Regions from separate parts of the Sporolactobacillus caesalpiniae genome, predicted to be linked through region 2. Evidence: predicted binding sites of a transcription regulator. Region 2 holds the regulator's gene; the other holds the start of a gene.
What was found. Region 2 encodes NrdR, which represses ribonucleotide reductase genes. Its sites were predicted from a motif close to AACACNATATATNGTGTT; they were not measured.

Region 1 (5,440 bases), on a different contig from region 2:
GCTGTGGCTTATAACACGGATGCATTCAGCGATCTGATTCAGCGAGGGACCATGCTGATTGACATCGGTTCAGGAAGCATGCAGCTGACTGTTTATAACGACGGTCACTTTATTTTTTCACGAAATATTAAACTCGGCCCACTTCGCATTCGCGAATTATTAGGCGATTTAGAAAGCAAGACGAGCGACTTTGTAGAAATAATGGAAGATTATATTCGCAGCAAAATTGATGGTTATCATCAATTCGCGCCTAAAGGAGTTACCATACAGAACTTTGTTCTTGTGGGAACGGATCTGCTTGCATTTAAGCAGACTTTTATGGAGGGAAGCGGGAATACAATCAGCCGGAAACGCTTTGCGGAGTTATATCAGCACATCCTGACCATTCCGCCGCAGGTGCTGGCTAAGGAGTATACATTGCCCTATGATTCGGCATCGCAGCTGTTGCCTTCGGCGATGATGCTGAAGATGGCTCTTGAGATTACTGGTGCGGAGAGCATTATTTTGTCAGATGCTGATCTCGCTGATGGGGTAATCGTCCATGAACTCTTGCAACTGCATAAGGGAATTCTGAATCATTCATTTACAGAAGACATTATTGTCGCGGCACGTAATATAGCCGCCCGCTACAATTGTGATGCAGAACATATTCGCATTGTTGAAAATTTTGCACTTCATTTATTTGATCGACTGAAACGGTTGCATGGCCTTGACAAGCGGGACAGGCTTCTTCTGCAGCTCGCGGCGATCCTACAAGATACCGGAAGCTATATCGATATGAACGCGCATTATGTGCACTCTTATTACATCATTGAGTCATCAGAAATCATCGGTATATCGGAAAATGAACGTGACATCGTCGCAAATATCGCGCGCTATCACAGTGCGGAGACACCTTCAAGCAACTCGTCCGACTTTCAAAGACTTCCGGCGACAAGCAGACTGATTGCGGCAAAACTTGCAGCCATTCTCCGTATCGCCGACGCCCTTGACGACAGCCGACAGCAAAAGGTAGCGCGCATCGCCGTATCTTTAAAAAATGATCAGGTCACAGTTACCGCCCGATCGGATGATGATCTTTCACTGGAGAAGCAGACGTTCAAAGATAAAGCGGCATATTTTGAAGAAGTATTTGGATTGAAACCGACTTTAAGAGGATAGGTGGATGGTCATGGAGAATTTTGATCGTGAGGAGTATTTCAGCAATCGCGAACTTAGCTGGCTGCTTTTTAATGAGCGGGTGCTTGAGGAAGCCAGAGATAAGGACAATCCGTTACTTGAGAGAGTGAAGTTTCTGTCAATCACGGCGAGCAATCTGGATGAATTCTTCATGGTTCGCGTCGCATCTCTGATTGACATGCTTAATGTCGGCTATGACAAACCGGACGCCTCCGGACTTAAAACGCAGCAGCAGTTAACAGCAATCAGTGAGGCAGCGCATCAGATGGTTAGCCAGCAATATACGACTTATAATCGGATGTTAAAGAAGATGCTTAATGAAAAGAATATTCATATTCTTGAAATTGGCGAGCTTTCACAAAAACAGCTTGAATTTATTGATCATTATTTCAACCGTGAAGTATATCCTGTGCTGACACCGATGGCAGTGGATTCATCACGGCCGTTTCCATTGATTCTGAATAAGAGTATCAATATTGCCGCGTTTATTCACAAAAAGGCCAGTAAAACCGCTCATCGCGAATTTGTCACTGTTCAGGTCCCTAATGTATTGCCTCGCGTGGTTAAATTACCGGATCGAGAAGGACATACAAGCTTTATTTTACTTGAAACCATTATTCGGCGGCATCTCAATCAACTCTTTGTCGGCTATGAACTTGATGAGGCGTCTTGTTACCGTGTCATGCGCGACATGGATCTTGAAGTCGATGAGGAAGATACGGAGGACTTGCTTAAAGAAATTGAAAAGCAGCTGAGGCTCCGTGAACGAGGCAATGTCATTCATCTTGATGTGGAGGCGGGAATCAGTGACCGCCTTGTTACCAAATTGTTTGACAGGCTCTCTGTGAGCCCAGATAACGTTTATCGGGTCAATGGACCGATTGATCTAACCTTTTTATCGAAACTAACCGGGCAAATTAAAGCGCCTGGTGACTTGGTCTATCCGCCACACCGGCCGTTTGTCCACTATGAACTGCTTGAGCAGTCCATTTTTCATGCGATGCGCGCCGGTGACATCTTTCTGCACCATCCTTATGAATCCTTCGATCCAGTGATCGAACTGATCCGTCAGGCATCTAGAGATCATCACGTGCTGGCGATAAAAATGACATTGTACCGAGTCTCAGGTAATTCGCCGATTATTCGGTATCTGGAAAAGGCGGCAGAGAACGGCAAACAGGTCACGGTGCTTGTTGAGCTTAAAGCGCGATTTGACGAAGAAAATAACATCAACTGGGCTCAGAAACTGGAGAAGACAGGCTGCCATGTTATCTATGGCTTGGTGGGATTGAAGACACACTGTAAAATGGCTCTTGTTGTGCGCCGAGAAGAGGAAGGAATTAAGCGTTACATGCATTTTGGAACAGGTAATTATAATGACATTACCGCTCATTTCTATACAGATATGGGGCTTCTTACCTGTAATGAGCAGATGGGTATCGATGCATCCAATGTGTTTAACATGCTCTCTGGTTATTCGGAGCCTCCTTACTTTCACAAATTAGTTATGGCACCTTTATGGTTGCGTGGCAATTTGCTTGATTTGATCGAGACTGAAATTAATAATGCCCGTGCAGGAAAACCTGCATTCATTCGGGCTAAGATGAACGCGCTCTCCGATGAAGCCATTATCAAGGCTCTTTATCGGGCTTCTGCAGCAGGCGTAAACATTCAGCTCCTTGTCCGAGGAATCTGCTGTCTCCGGACGGGGATTCCCGGCGTTAGTGATCGAATAGAGGTCCATTCAATTGTCGGACGGTATCTTGAACATAGTCGAATCTATTTGTTCGGGAATGGCGGGGAGACGTTGGTCTTTCTTGCAAGTGCAGACCTAATGCCGCGAAATCTGAACCGGCGAGTTGAACTGATGTTCCCGATCGAGGATGAAAAAATAAAAACAACAATCATCGATTTATTCGATCTGATGATGAAAGACAACGTGAAGACGCGTGTGCTTGGCAGTGACCATCGCTATGAAAAACCGGATCGCCGTGGTAAAATTCCCTTCAATGTTCAAGAACATTTGGCGAAACTCGCGGAGCAGAGAACGATTCGTCGTGAGCATTCACTTCGTGAGAAACGGACGTTTACCCCAATTAAAGGACACAGTGAGGATTTATTGAATCCAGAGGAATAATCGTAGCCTCCCAAAAAAAATTATCGAACTAGCTGGAACGGCATTTTCCCTTTAACTCGCGATTTTTGTTGGTTGGGGGAGGGCGCGCGTTCTTTTTATGTGTGTGTGACATATTGAAACACATGGATACATGCCTTATGATTAATGTTAGTTTCTATAAAAATAGAGATTCGATCGTACATGAATACCACACTATGTGAAGGTTCATAACACTTGAACGGTACTACATATTGTGGTATTGTATTTATCATAAAACAATATATAGTGTTTTGCTGGGCTGTACATTTAAATGCGTAGAAAAGGGAGGAGCGTCGATTGCTCATTTTATATGAAACAATGACGGGCAATGTCAAGCGGTTTCTCGCGAAAACCGGACTTGTTCATGAACCGATCAGCAGCAGCGATCGGGTCCATGAGCCATATGTTCTCGTAACGAATACGATTGGGTTTGGCGACGCTCCGGAACAAGTGAAAAACTTTTTGAAAAAAAATGGACAGTATCTTGTCGCCGTTGCGGCGAGCGGCAACCGAAACTGGGGACAAAATTTCGCTCATGCGGCGGATGTTGTGTCCCAAATGTTTCATGTTCCTGTTTTATACAAGTTTGAACTTGGCGGAACGGCGGAAGACGTCGTTGAATTTCGAGAGAGGGTGAAGGCACTTGCCGAACGAAGCGATAAAGTCAAAATCCTACACTGAACTGAACAATGAGGTGCTGACACGCGGGGATGACGGTTTTTACCGTTTAGATAAGGACAACGAAGCGATCAGGGTATATATGGAAGAAGTGCGCGCGAAAACGATTCATTTTCACAGTATCCTAGACCGATTGCACTATTTGGTGGACGAACACTACTACTATGACGTGTTTGCCGATTATGTGGACGAGCAAATCGAGCAACTGCATCATATGGCAGCCGACTATAATTTCCAATTTAAGTCGTATATGGCCGCAAGTAAATTCTACCGTGATTATGCGATGAAAACCAATGACAAATCTCACTATCTAGAAAATTATGATGAGCGTGTTGCTATTGTGTCACTGTTTCTCGCTCGTGGAAATTTCGATCTCGCTGTTCGCTTCACGCGCGCGATGATGGAGCAGCGCTATCAGCCGGCGACACCGACATTTCTGAATGCCGGGAAAGCGCGCCGTGGCGAAATGGTTTCTTGTTTCCTTATTGAAGCCGATGACTCGCTCAACTCGATTAACTACATCGAGAGTACGTCACAACAGCTATCAAAAATCGGCGGTGGAGTCGCACTCAATCTCTCGAAGATTCGTGCTCGGGGTGAATCAATTAAAGGCGTGGAAGGTGTCGCTAAGGGTGTGGTTCCGGTTGCGCGCAAATTGCAGCTCGGATTCTCCTATGCCGATCAATTGGGACAACGCCCTGGAGCGGGCGCGGCTTATTTGAATATCTTTCATTGGGACGCACCGGAATTTCTTGATACAAAGAAGGAAAATGCTGATGAGGATATCCGTCTCTCAACGCTGTCTATTGGATTGATCGTTCCAGGAAAATTCTTTGAACTGGCGGAAGCAGGCAAACCATTTTATATGTTTGCACCGTACACGGTTTTTGAGGAATATGGCAAACATTTGGACGATATGGATATGGACGACATGTATGATAAGCTGGTCGCAAATCCTGCGGTCAAGAAGAAGTCGGCCGACTCACGAGAATTTCTTAATCTGATTGCACAGATGCAGATGCAGTCCGGATACCCTTATATTTTCTACAAGGACAATGCCAATCGGAATCATCCGTTGCACCGCTTAGGCGACATTAAGATGTCGAATCTGTGTACGGAGATCTTCCAACTTCAGGAAACATCAACAATTAATGACTACAGTGTTCCTGATGATATTCGCCGCGATGTTTCATGTATCCTTGGTTCGCTTAATATCGTGAATGTGATGGAATCCGGAAAAGTTCGTAATTCAGTACATTCGGGTATTGAAGCATTGACTCAGGTCAGTGATATGACAGAAATCGCCAATGCGCCCGGTGTGAGCCTGGCGAATCGCGAATTACATTCCGTTGGTCTAGGGGCAATGAATCTTAATGGATATCTCGCCAAAAATCAACTTGCCTACGAGTCAGCGGAAGCTCGGGATTT
Region 2 (13,949 bases):
GGCGTCTCATGAATAAATGTAAATGAGGTGTGAGGATGAAAATCGGCAAAATGGTTACGGATGCGGCACCGGCATCAGGCGGCAAATCAAGGCTGATCAATGAAAAGGGATTTTTCTCGCAGTTGACGGATCGAACGAGCGAGAGCAGAGGAAAACTGCTCATTTATGGCAGTGCACTGCTTATGATCGTTGCGGTAACAGCAATTACACTTTTTTTATCAATACAAGGTCTTCGTGCTTTTGTTGTTGATCACCTTAATTTTTGGACGTTTATTACAGGAACGGAATGGTTTCCGGATCGCGCAGAAAACCCCTCGTTCGGTGCGTTCCCTTTTATTTTCGGATCTATGGCTGTTACGTTTTTAGCTGCACTCATTGCGACACCGATTGCGATCGGTACTGCTATATTTATGGCTGAAATCGCCAAAAAATGGGGCGCAAAAGTGATGCAGCCCGTGATTGAAATACTTGTTGGCATACCCTCTGTCGTCTATGGTCTAATCGGACTTTCGATCGTGGTTCCATTTATGCGTCAGCATTTCGGCGGATCCGGATTTAACTTGATCACGGGAGCAATCGTTGTCGGTATCATGATTTTACCGACAGTTGCAAGTATTGCGGCAGACAGTATCCGCGCTGTGCCTGACTCCTTAAGGCAAGCTTCTTACGCCATCGGAGCAACAAAATGGCAGACGATTTGGCGTGTCGTGATTCCTGCTGCAGGCTCAAGCCTGCTAACTGCAATCATTTTGGGGATGTCGCGGGCATTTGGCGAAGCGCTGGCTGTGCAGATGGTTATTGGCAACGCGCGCAATATTCCCGCTTCAATTCTTGATCCATCGGCAACACTTACGACAATTATCACCTTAAGTATGGGACATACAACTACGGGAAGCGTGCTTAACGACGCACTCTGGTCTCTAGGCTTAATCTTACTTTTGATTTCCTACGTGTTTATCGTCATTATTCGCTTCTTAGGAAGGAGAGGAGAGAAACGATGAACAGTAAAATCACGAATCGAATCGCTATTTCAGTAATCATCGCATGCGCCGTGGCTATGGCAGCTATTCTTATTTCGATGTTGGGCTATATCTTAGTTCAAGGCGTTTCAAGCATTTCTTGGCAATTTCTTACAACATCCGCCAGTCCTTTCTTGGCTGGAGGCGGTATTAAAGACCAATTGTGGAATTCATTTTACGTATTAATTATTACAATGCTTTTGACCGTTCCGATCGGTGTATTCGGAGGAATCTATTTAGCTGAATACGCAAAACCCGGCAAGCTGACTTCTTTTATCAGAACCTGCGTTGAAGTGCTCGCTTCTCTACCATCAATCGTTGTCGGCATGTTCGGTATGCTTGTATTCGTCAACTATTTCGGTTTCAAGTATTCGGTATTCTCAGGAGCACTCGCATTGACGGTTTTTAATCTTCCGGTGATCGTACGTGTGACTGAAGACGGGTTCAGATCGCTTTCGCGCCATCAAAAAGAAGGCGGCCTCGCACTGGGACTTACACATTGGCATACAATCAAAACAATTTTACTTCCGGCGGCGTTTCCCAGCATTTTAACGGGTATTATTCTATCTGCGGGGCGTGTTTTCGGTGAATCGGCGGCACTGCTGTTTACCGCCGGACTTTCAACACCGGATCTGGATTTTGGCAATTGGAATCCTGCGGCACCGAACTCGCCACTTAATCTTTTTCGTTCGGCTGAAACACTTTCGGTGCATATTTGGGCGGTAAATACAGGTGGTATTATGCCGGATGTGCAAACAATTGCAAACGGCTCTGCCGCGGTGCTTGTCATTTGTGTTCTGCTCTTTAATTTATTTGCACGCATGCTTGGCAAACTAATTAATCAAAAATTTTCAGGAAAATAAGCGGGGGGAATGGAAATGATTCAAATGGAGAAAAATATTGTCTCATTTACAAATAATACAGTGACTAAGGAGCTTCCGATTCAAATTAATGTGGAGAATGTCAATATTTTTTATGGTGATAATCATGCGGTTAAAGATGTCAATCTCCCAATTCATGAGAAATCAATCACAGCTTTGATTGGTCCGTCCGGATGCGGGAAATCGACATTCATCCGTACGATCAATCGGATGAATGATTTGATTCCTTCCGCTCGATGCGAAGGAATGATTGGGTATAAGGATGTTAATATTCTTAATCCGAAAGTGGACGTTGTTCAGTTGCGCAAGGAGATCGGTATGGTATTTCAGCAGCCGAACCCATTTCCAAAATCCATCAGTGAGAATATTCAATTGCCGCTTCGATTCGCAGGAGTACGCAACAAGAAAACGCTGAAGGAAACCACAGAAGATTGTTTGAAACAGGTTGGTCTATGGGATGAGGTAAAGGATCGCCTGGATCGTTCGGCGACCAGCCTTTCCGGTGGTCAGCAGCAGCGTTTGTGCATCGCCCGCGCGCTTGCGCTTAAACCGAATGTGATTTTGCTCGACGAACCGACATCCGCGCTTGATCCTGTTTCAAGTGCCAAAATTGAAGAACTGCTGCTTGAGCTTAAGAACAGCTACACAATTATCATTGTTACACACAATATGCAGCAGGCAGCCAGAATTGCCGACTATACCGCGTTCTTCTATCAGGGAGAGTTGATTGAATTCGGTAAAACAAAAACGTTGTTCACGAATCCGGAAAAAAAGAGTACATCAGATTATATTTCCGGACGTTTCGGCTGATCAAGGGGATCATTGCTGAATCTTTTGCTTAAACTTGTTATGATAAAAAGAGAAGCAAGGGGTGATATGCTTGACAAAAAAAATAATGGTTGTGGATGATGAGCCGTCTATTGTGACACTGCTCTCCTTTAACCTTAAAAAAGCAGGCTATGACGTACTGACTGCCGCAAATGGGACAGATGCATTGAAACTGGCAAGAGATTCTCGACCGGATTTGATTGTTTTGGATCTGATGCTTCCTGGTATGGATGGAATGGATGTATGCAAACAACTTCGCCAGGAACGCTATTTTGTGCCGATTTTAATGCTTACAGCCAAGGATGATGAGCTTGACAAGATTCTTGGTCTTGAACTGGGTGCGGATGATTATATGACAAAACCCTTTAGCCCGCGTGAAGTAGTTGCGCGTGTCAAAGCGATTTTGAGACGTGCAGATCTTGGAAAACAGGAACAAAATGAAGTGCTCTCAATCGGCGATTTGAAGGTGTATCCGAACAACTTTGAAGCGACGTTCAAAGATGATGAAATGGTTTTGACACCAAAGGAGTTCGAATTGCTGGTCTATATGATGGAGCACAAGGGAAGGGTCCTCACACGTGAGCAATTGCTGAACGCTGTCTGGAACTACGACTTTGCTGGTGATACACGGATTGTTGATGTTCATGTCAGTCATTTGCGAGAAAAAATTGAAGATGTGACACGCAAACCGCTTTATATAAAAACAGTACGAGGGTTGGGTTATAAATTTGATGAGCCGAAGGTTTGATGGCAGAATGTGGGCGCGCTGGGGATTTGTCATCGTCTGCATGCTCTTTGTTATTTTTGTTACAAACGAAGTCATTCAAGTTGCCCTCCTTTATGACGATAAGCAGACAATGGACGCGCGGGGAAACTGGATTGAATCCGTTGCAGTTAGACAGGGAAAGGTCCAAGTAGATGAATTTGAATCTTCTTTTTCTCAATTCGCAAAAAAGGAGCATATTCAGCTAGCTCTCTATAATCGTGATCGGAAGCTGATCTATTCATCAACAGGGAAAGACAAAAAGACGCTCAATCAGGTTGCAGGCTTGCGTGAATCGGGCGATTCTTTGGTATACATAAAAGCATTGAAATCGGATGGAGCAAAGGTAGGCTATCTCAAAATAAAAGGATTCAGGACGTCCATTGTCGGTCTTGGACTTGTCTATTGCCTCCTTGCAGCGGCCGGTATCGCGCTGCTGTATTATCGAGATTATCTTGTTCTCTCCTACGCACGTCCGATACGTTTTGCTTCCCGCATGGTCGAGAATCTATTAGAGGGTTCTTACAACATGATCGCTCCGGACCATGTAAAGCGTGAGAGTATACTGCGACTTAATTTGGCACTGAACCGAATGTCTGATGCGATGCATGAGATTAATCGTTCCTACACACGTCAACAGGACAGTATGACAACACTAATTGAGAACATAGGGAACGGTCTACTATTTGTCGATGGCGTTGGACGTATCAATTATGTTAATCAAACGTTTAAAGAAGACTTTCAAACTCGTGCGACCCATTGGGAGTTGGCAGACTATCATGAGGTGATTCCTTATGATGAGGTTCGCAAAATGATTGACGAAGTCTTTGAGACGAAGGAAAAACTTGCTCGCCAATTGCAATTCACAGTTCATATCGAACGTAAGCACTTCGACATTTCATGCGCGCCGATCTTGAATAAGCACAAGAAAATCAGAGGTATTGTCGTCGTATTTCACGATATCACTGCGATTAAGAAATTGGAGAATACTCGAAAAGACTTCGTTGCCAATGTTTCTCATGAATTAAAGACACCGGTTACCTCGCTGATCGGTTTTACTGAAACGTTACTTGATGGAGCGCGAGAAGATAAAGAGCTTGAGGATCAATTTTTGCACATCATGCTTCACGAAGGTCGTCGTTTGCAGAGCCTCATCACTGACCTGCTCGAACTGTCGAAAATCGAACGGGAGCATTTTGTACTCCAGTGGGCACCGGTTTCTCTTAGTGATGTATTGGAAAGTGTGCTGCTAATTCTTAGAGAAAAAGCGGAGGCGAAGAAGATAAAATTAGAGTATCTTCAAGGTGATGAAGGAGTGATTGCCGGGGATGCATTTCGGATTCGTCAAATCATGATCAATTTGATTTCCAACGCGATTTCCTATACCCCAGAAAATGGAACAGTCACAATAGCGATACATGAACGCAAATCAGAGGCGGATCTTGTCATATCCGATACAGGAATGGGAATTGAGCAAGACCAAATTCCGCGCATTTTCGAGCGGTTTTATCGTGTGGATAAGGCGAGAAGCAGAGACTCAGGCGGAACAGGATTAGGCCTTGCTATTGTCAAACATCTGGTTGAGGCGCATGATGGCAAAATACACGTAACTAGTGTACCCGGTAAAGGTTCAACCTTTACAATCACTTTTAATAAATCATCAACTTGATTGGATAAATAACCTGTGTTGCTTTAGAATATAAGAAAAAGCAACACAGGTTTTCTTTGTTTTTCAGGAGGAATATGATGAAAAAACTTGTCTTAATTGATGGAAATAATGTCGTTTATCGTGCCTTTTTCGCATTGCCGTTACTAAGCAATAATCAAGGCATGTATACAAATGCAGTCTACGGCTTCACGATGATGTTGATGAAGGTCATTGAAGAAGAGAAACCAACGCATCTGCTCGTCGCTTTCGATGCAGGGAAGACGACCTTCCGTCATGAAACCTATAAAGAATATAAAGGCGGTCGCCAGAAGACGCCGCCTGAATTGTCACAGCAATTTCCACTTGTCCACGAATTGCTTGATGCGATGACGATTCAGCGTTACGAGCTCGACAATTATGAGGCGGATGATATCGTTGGAACGCTTGCTCGAAAAGCAAGTAACGATGGATTTGATGTTCGGATTGTGACTGGAGACAAGGATTACCTTCAGCTCGTTGACGAAGGGGTTCGCGTCTCATTGATCCGTAAAGGAATCACCGACACTGTTGATTATGATGTAGATAAGGTCAAGGAACGTTACGCGATCAATCCGCATGAGGTGATTGACCTTAAAGGACTAATGGGTGACGCCTCCGACAATATTCCAGGTGTGCCTGGAGTGGGGGAAAAGACCGCGATCAAACTGCTTAAGCAATTTGGGACGATCGAAGGTGTGTATGCGCATGTTGACGAAGTGACCGGCAAGAAGTTAAAAGAAAAGCTGGAAACGAATAAAGATCAGGCTTTGCTAAGCAAGAAAATCGCGACGATTGACAAGGACGCGCCCGTAGAACTAACCATTGACTCATGCAGCTATTCTCATGAATTTACGGATCGATTGAAAGATTTATTTCGTGAGCTGGGTTTTCAATCGCTGCTTAATAAACTAGAAGTTCCAGATCCTGATGGACACGCATCGGAAACGGCGGCTATTTCTGTTCAAACAGTGACAGAATTCACTGCTGAACAGCTCGTATCTCCGAGCGCATTAGTTGTGCAGATGCTCGATGAAAACTATCATTACGCGGCGATTACCGGATTTGCCATTTCAAATGAGGCGGGTACGTTCTTTATGGAAACCGAGCAGGCGATCAAGGACGAATGCTTCCGCCGGTGGCTGGAAGATCCTGAAATGAAAAAAGTGCTGCTTGACAGCAAGAAAGCTGAAGTGGCTTTAAAATGGCGCGGAATTAAGCTCCAAGGAATCGCTTTTGACGTTCGCCTGGCAACTTATTTGATTGATACTTCGGAGGCGGGGCAGGATTTAGCGCTGCTTGCGACAAAACGCGGTATTTCCAACATTGAAACCGATGACGTTTTTTATGGAAAAGGCGCAAAACGTAAAATACCTGAAGGCGAAGCTCAAGCCCAGCACCTTGGCAGAAAGGCATCCGCATTGCTGCAGCTTGAGCCAAAATTGATTCAAGAATTAATCGAAAACAAACAAAAAGAACTGCTTTTTGATCTTGAACTTCCCCTTGCCCGAGTGCTTGCGAGAATGGAATATACGGGAATTAAAGCGAGCAGCGAAACACTGAAGGCAATGGGTGAGGAGCTTGATCGGACGCTTGATGTTATTGAACATGATATTTATGCCATGGCAGGCGTAACGTTTAATATTAATTCGCCAAAGCAGCTTGGCGAAATTCTCTTTGAGAAGCTGCAGCTGCCACCGGTAAAGAAAACAAAAACCGGCTATTCTACAGCAGCGGATGTACTTGAGAAATTGCGTGGCCGCCATGAAGTAATCGGCAAGATTCTCGATTTCCGTCAGCTGGGAAAGCTCAAATCCACTTATGTGGAGGGGCTGCTCAAAGTGATTCATCCGGAGACAGGGCGCGTGCATACGTGTTATAATCAAGCCCTCACACAGACCGGGAGACTCAGTTCAACCGATCCGAACTTGCAAAATATACCAATTAGGCTGGAAGAGGGGCGCAAGATACGGAAAGCTTTTCTTCCTTCAGAAGCGGGTTGGCAGATTTTCTCAGCGGATTATTCTCAGATCGAATTGCGCGTACTCGCGCATATTGCTGATGACGATAACTTGAAACAGGCGTTTATTGAAGATATGGATATTCACACGAAAACGGCAATGGATGTTTTCGGTGTAGAAAAAGATGAGGTTACGTCTCTGATGCGGCGCCATGCGAAAGCAGTCAATTTCGGTATTATCTACGGGATCAGCGACTATGGCCTTTCGCAGAATCTGGGAATCACACGGAAAGATGCCGCACACTTTATAGAAAAATACTTGCAGAGTTATCCAGGTGTGCATCGTTATATGGAAAATATTGTTCGGCAGGCGAAAACGGACGGGTACGTAACGACATTATTGAATCGCCGCCGTTATCTGCCTGATATCAATAGTCGGAATTTTAATAGCCGCAGCTTCGCAGAACGTACGGCGATGAATACACCGATTCAAGGCAGCGCAGCCGATGTCATCAAGAAGGCAATGATCAATATGGATCAACGCCTCAAAGATGAGAAGTTGGAAGCCAGAATGCTCTTGCAAGTGCACGATGAATTGATTTTTGAAGTTCCGGAGCAGGAATTAGAAGTCATGAATCGGATTGTACCGGATGTGATGGAGCACGCAATTAAACTGAGTGTCCCTTTGAAGGTGGAGAGCTCCTACGGCCCGACCTGGTACGATGCAAAGTAATGTCCAAACGGGAGGAGAAGCCTGAACGGAACACGCCGATCATAGAATAGAGAATTTAGGGGGAAACAGGTTGCCGGAATTACCAGAAGTGGAAACCGTCAAACGCACGTTGAATGAGCTGGTTATTGGGAAGACAATCAAGAGTGTAGAGGTGCGCTGGCCGAACATTATCCGCAAACCAACTGATCTCAATCAATTTAAATCGAGAATGATTGGGGAAACGTTGCATGATGTACAGCGGCGCGGCAAATTTTTGCTGTTTTGTTATGACGACGTAGTGCTCGTCTCACATTTAAGAATGGAAGGACGTTATCGACTGGATCCTGAGAAAGATCCGATTGATCAATATACTCATGTCATCTTCCATTTTACCGATGACACAGCACTTCGTTATCGCGATGTCCGCAAATTCGGCACGATGCACCTTTTTAACAAAGGTGAACAATGGAAGCACTTGCCGCTGTCGAAGCTTGGCCTCGAGCCGTTGTCGCCCGAGTTGACGACAGGCTACCTGGCCCATGCTTTTCAACGTACGAAACGCTCAATTAAACTCGTTTTGCTTGATCAAACGCTCATCGTTGGACTCGGAAATATTTATGTTGATGAGTCCTTGTTTAAGGCCGGAATTCATCCGTTGACTGCGGCAAGTGAACTCTCTGAAGCACAATTGGAACGATTAAGAAAGGCGATCGTTGAGACATTAGGCGATGCTGTAAAACTTGGCGGCAGCACCATTCGTACATTCGTTAACAGTCAGGGGCATATGGGCCTCTTCCAGCAGCAATTAACGGTGTATGGCAGAGCCGGCGAGCCTTGTGTGCATTGTGGAACACCGATCGAAAAAATTAAAGTTGGCGGACGCGGCACACATTTTTGTCCACTCTGCCAGCCAAGAGGTTTGGAAAATGATGAAAATCGGATTGACAGGCGGGATCGCGAGCGGTAAGAGCACGATCTCACGCTGGCTGATACACCATGGATACTCGGTCATTGACGCAGATAAGATTTCCAGAGAGGTTGTCGCCGCAGGGCAGCCGGCACTGTGCAGAATTTCTGATAAGTTCGGAGATGCCATGATTCTGCCTACGGGTGAACTTGATCGTAAGCAACTCGCCAGCCTGATTTTTCAAGATGATAAAAAACGTGCCGCGTTGAATGCGCTGCTCCATCCGCTTATTCGCTCGTGGATGCTCAAAGAACTTGACCAATATGAAAAAGAAGGAGCAAGTGCTGCCTTTTTGGATATTCCTTTGCTCTATGAAAGCGGCTTGGCGTCTTGGGTAGACAAAACGATCGTCGTCTATGTGTCTGAAACCAATCAACTGAAACGACTGATGGCGAGAAACCATTTGGATGAGTCTCAGGCACGTGCACGCATGGGTTCACAAATTCCACTATCAGAAAAAGTGAAGCTGGCGGATGCGGTGATTGATAACAATGGCTCGATTGAGGAAACCGAAGCACAGCTTCAGCGGCTGCTTCAACGGTGGTCTCTTGAGAATTAATTGGACTTGTTACCGCTCGGCTTTTCATCAGCTGTTTAGTAGGATACAATAAGTTTATCGAAATACAGCGAATGGAGTGAAAAAGATGCGCTGTCCAAGCTGTAAACAAATGGCGACAAAAGTGTTGGATTCCCGCCCGGTCGACAATGGGCGCGTTATTCGCCGACGCAGAGAATGCGAATTATGCCATCACCGTTTTACCACTTTCGAGAAAGTGGAGGAGACTCCTTTGGTCGTCGTGAAAAAAGGGGATAACCGAGAAGCGTTCAGTCATGAAAAGATGCTGCGCGGGCTTATTAAAGCCTGTGAAAAACGTCCGGTTCCGCTCGAGCGACTTGAACAGCTGGCAAATGATGTAGAAAAGGTGCTGCGCGACGAGGGTCGTTCGGAAGTGAATAGCCATGAAATTGGCGAGCGTGTGATGAATGAACTAGTGAAGGTGGACGAGGTTGCTTATGTCCGCTTCGCTTCAGTATATAGACAGTTTACGGACATCAATGTTTTTGCTAAGAAAATTCAAGAATTGAAAGATCAATTGGAGAAAGAAAAAAACAGCAAGAAGTGAGAGAATGAGGAATGCCGATCTGAGAAGGGTCCTTAATTCTAGCACGAAAGACGCAGAATGGGGGTTGACGATTTGCTGCAGTCTTGGAAAGAAGTGCTGCCCGGTGATCACTATCGTGTTCGAACCAATGGATTGCTTCATTCATTCGACCAAAGAGTCATTACATGCCTGTATCAGCCTCTGATCGGTTTAGAGGCGGCAAGCATGTATTTTACGCTTTGGCAGGAAACTGATGATTCAGAGGATTTTTTGACGCATCATCATCTCATGGGCATGATGAACCTGTCTCTAGACCGTATTCTCACAGCAAGAAAGAAGCTGGAAGCTGTCGGTCTGTTGCAAACCTTGAAGAAAAAGGAAGCGAATCCCGGACAATTCGTATACTGTCTCGAGCCCCCACTGACGCCCGATTTGTTTTTTAAAGACGGTTTTTTAAATTTATTTTTGTATCGGCAGGTTGGACCCAGAGAATACAAAAGGCTCCTTCGTTTATTTGAAAACAAAATTATGAACATGGCTGGCTATGATGATGTCTCCGCACATTTTGACGAGGTATTTCAATCGATGCCGTCCGCAGAATCCACCGATGAAATGAAAAACACTTCATTGTCTGGTTCGTGGAGCGCCCGTGCTGAAGCACCCAAGCTTGAATTTAACAGACATTTTGATTTTAAAGCGATGATGCCCTATCTTTCCGACGCTATTCTGACGGAAGATGCGCTGACCGATGACGTTCGATTTGCTATTGATAAGCTGGCTTTTGTCTACCAGACTGAGCCTTATGATATGAGTCGGGCATTACAGTCGGCGGCATTGCATACCGGTACTGTGGATATTGATATGCTGCGAAAAGAAGTACGTGATTTTTATCTTCTTGAGCATGGACAGGACGAAATGCCCGCACTCTACGAACGTACTCAGCCGCGCGCGGAACGAGAAATCGTTGAAAAAGAGCCGCAAACTGAAGAAGAACGCTTGATCGCTTGGTATGAAGGAAATTCACCTTATCAGCTGCTCCAAGCACTTGGGCAGGGCAGCAAACCGGCAGCGCCTGATTTACGCTTGGTCGAGAATCTGATGTTCGATACAAAATTGAATCCGGGCGTGATCAATGTCTTGATTGACTACATATCGCAAGTCAATGATCACAATTTGAACAAGTCCTTTGTTGAAAAAGTTGCGGCCCAGTGGGCAAGAGCAAATGTCCGGACCGTGCGGCAGGCGATGACTTACGCCCGAGAAGAACAAAAGAAACGTGATCAGACGAAAAGAGCCGTTGGTTCAGGATCTGCAAATAAAACGCGACGACCGAGAAAGTCGGGGCAGGATGAGCACCGTGAAGTCATTCCTGAATGGATGAAGAACCCGAAACAGCCGAAAGAACAATCAGGCGCAGACGATGAAGCGGTGAAACAGAGAGCAAAATGGCTTGAGGATTACCTGAATAATATATGAGAGCCGTGGTTAGGGAGGGTGCATGAATGGAACCGATTAACTCATTATTTAAGGACTTGACCGGTCAGCGAACTATACAGGGAAAATGGGATCAGCTTGCCGGTGCGCTCGGGAAAAATCCGGCTATTCGTGAATTTGCTGAGAAAAATCCGGATATCGATTCAGCGGCTTGGACGAGAAGCCTTTCCCGTCTTTATCAATTTGCCGCCGAACAGAAGCATTGTGCGCAGTGTCCCGGGTTGGATCAATGTCCAAATATGATGAAAGGCTATAGGCCGCAATTGGTAAATGATAAGGGAACGCCTTCCCTCACCTTTTCTCCCTGTCCTCTGCTTGAAGAACGCGATTCGAAGCATCGTCAAAGCGAATTGATTCGCAGCTACTATGTGCCCAAGGATATTTTAAATGCGACATTTGGGATGATTGACAAGGGAGAAGGCGGACGCCAAGAAGCCATTCTTGCGGCGGGTGAATTCGTGAGAGATTACCTGACGGATCCTGGCGAGACAAAGGGACTGTATCTTTGCGGTCAGTTTGGTGTCGGGAAAACCTATTTAATGGGAGCGATCATGAATCGTTTAGCTGAACGGCGGCATGTTGCCTCGCTTATTGTCTATGTTCCCGATTTTTTTAGAGAAATTAAAGGTGCGATCCAAGATAACTCCGTTGATAAGAAGCTTGATGTGCTGAAAAAAACACCCATTTTAATCCTAGACGATATCGGTGCTGAGACAATTACGCCATGGGTGCGCGATGAAGTGCTCGGAAGTATTCTTCAATACCGAATGATGGATCATCTGCCAACGCTTTATACATCTAACTTTAACTACGATGAATTGGAAGATCATTTTTCCTATTCGCAGAAAAGCGGTATCGAAAATGTCAAAGCGAAGCGACTGATGGAGCGTATCCGCCATTTCACAAAACTTGTTAAAATGGACGGCTCTAACCGCCGTTAGCAAATAAAAGCAAAAATATAATTTTTTCGAAAGCATGAATGAGGACTTCCTCCCATATAGTCTTTATATAAGATGGGACGGGGAGGATGAACCATTGGAGATTGTTTTTGATACCCAGCAGGAGGCGGCAGATTTTTATCGAAGACTGCCCTCTTCCTTCAGGCAAGTGACCGGTGTGCTGCTCATTAACAGCCGTCTCGCCGTTTTTCCGGACAAAACGGCGGACTATAAAGAATTTGCACAATTAATTACCCGCTATATAATCGAACATCATGAAAAAGACTGGATCATGACGATCATTGAAAAGTATTACTATTTTACGGAACCGGAAGAACAAGTGGCAATCTTAAATATAGTATTCGCTATTTTTGCGGGTGAAAAAAATGATTTGCCGCAAACAGAAACACTTAAAGACCGACGTGAAACCATCATGGAATCGCTTGAAGGAATTTTAAAAGAACACAATACGTTTTCTTTCGAATCCATCATCCGCTTCCGCTTGATCGCGTATAAAGAAGCACTCCGTCAATACGTGGAGATCGCGATTGACGAATATAAGCTGGAGCAGGAGTATCAAGTTTTTATAGACAAGCTAAGACGCATCATCCGGGCTTATAAGCCTCTTTGTGAAAAGATTGAAGTATACGATGAGCATCCGTTTCGATTATATGACGATCACCACCGTCTGATCCGCAATGTGCAATCGGTACGTTCCTTTTACCCGCTGCTCAAGCAATGGGGCATTGAGGCTGAACCTTCGATTGTTCTGACTTTGATCGCCCTGGCGCCGAAGCAAGTCATTGTGTATACAGACCGGCCGGAACACGGAATGATGAAGACCTTGCACCACGTGTTTGAGGATCGCGTATGTTTTGTCGCCTCAACCTTGCATTTAAGCAGTGGAAGCGGCGCAACGCAATAAATTTGATCGGAAAGGGGGCAGCTACCCCCATTAGAAAACTTGGCTTCACCAAGCCTCTGGCAAAGGCTTAGTTGCGACGGTCATGGATGGCCTAGTGTCCGGCCTGCCACAGGACGTGGCGTTATGTCGGACCACTTACACTCATTTCCTTGAATCTTTTTTATACGTTCTTATCAGTGTAAAAAACGCCTGTTTTTTTCAATAAGGGTTTACTTTGAAACATTTACCATATATAATAAAAAAGCAAATTAACGAAAGGAGGTCATCAAAACATGATGACAGTTGAGAAGAAAGTTACCGTATCATCAATTGTATATTCTGTTCGGATGACCTCGACGAATTTCTTAGTGCACTAATTGGCTCTTTTTAAGCAATGAATAAGAATAAATCCGCAGGTCTCCACTGACTGCGGTCTTTTTATGCTCTTTTGACCGTATCGGCGTGCTGCCTTTGCGGTCTTTTTTTGCTTTTTGGTATGAAGCTGAGCGCTTTGCGCTTCGCTTTTATATAAATAAATGTTGTCTCTCGGAATGTTGATCAACACTCCGTCCGGCGATCTTAACCCACAAAAATGCTAAATGAAAGGATGAAGAACATGCAAGCATCAACTGCAAATCTACGTATGCCGATTGAACAAAAAGGATTTTTCAACAAAACACAATTAAAAATGGAGGG

Region 1: a site for NrdR is predicted at 3,568-3,585, ahead of nrdI (class Ib ribonucleoside-diphosphate reductase assembly flavoprotein NrdI). Genes of this name have one in related genera too.

The regions. Positions count from the first base shown of each region.
Region 1 is NZ_JBEVCB010000002.1:438,171-443,610, reverse strand. Features, by position in the region: gene ABWW58_RS05545 (Ppx/GppA phosphatase family protein) at 1-1,161, shown strand, start outside; gene ABWW58_RS05540 (RNA degradosome polyphosphate kinase) at 1,172-3,316, shown strand; gene nrdI (class Ib ribonucleoside-diphosphate reductase assembly flavoprotein NrdI) at 3,632-4,015, shown strand; gene nrdE (class 1b ribonucleoside-diphosphate reductase subunit alpha) at 3,978-5,440, shown strand, end outside.
Region 2 is NZ_JBEVCB010000001.1:240,814-254,762, forward strand. Features, by position in the region: gene pstC (phosphate ABC transporter permease subunit PstC) at 36-1,001, shown strand; gene pstA (phosphate ABC transporter permease PstA) at 998-1,882, shown strand; gene pstB (phosphate ABC transporter ATP-binding protein PstB) at 1,907-2,710, shown strand; gene ABWW58_RS01110 (response regulator transcription factor) at 2,781-3,476, shown strand; gene pnpS (two-component system histidine kinase PnpS) at 3,460-5,160, shown strand; gene polA (DNA polymerase I) at 5,238-7,868, shown strand; gene mutM (DNA-formamidopyrimidine glycosylase) at 7,939-8,814, shown strand; gene coaE (dephospho-CoA kinase) at 8,774-9,373, shown strand; gene nrdR (transcriptional regulator NrdR) at 9,459-9,938, shown strand; gene ABWW58_RS01140 (replication initiation and membrane attachment family protein) at 10,011-11,393, shown strand; gene dnaI (primosomal protein DnaI) at 11,420-12,352, shown strand; gene ABWW58_RS01150 (putative sporulation protein YtxC) at 12,447-13,274, shown strand; gene ABWW58_RS01155 (YrzI family small protein) at 13,870-13,949, shown strand, end outside.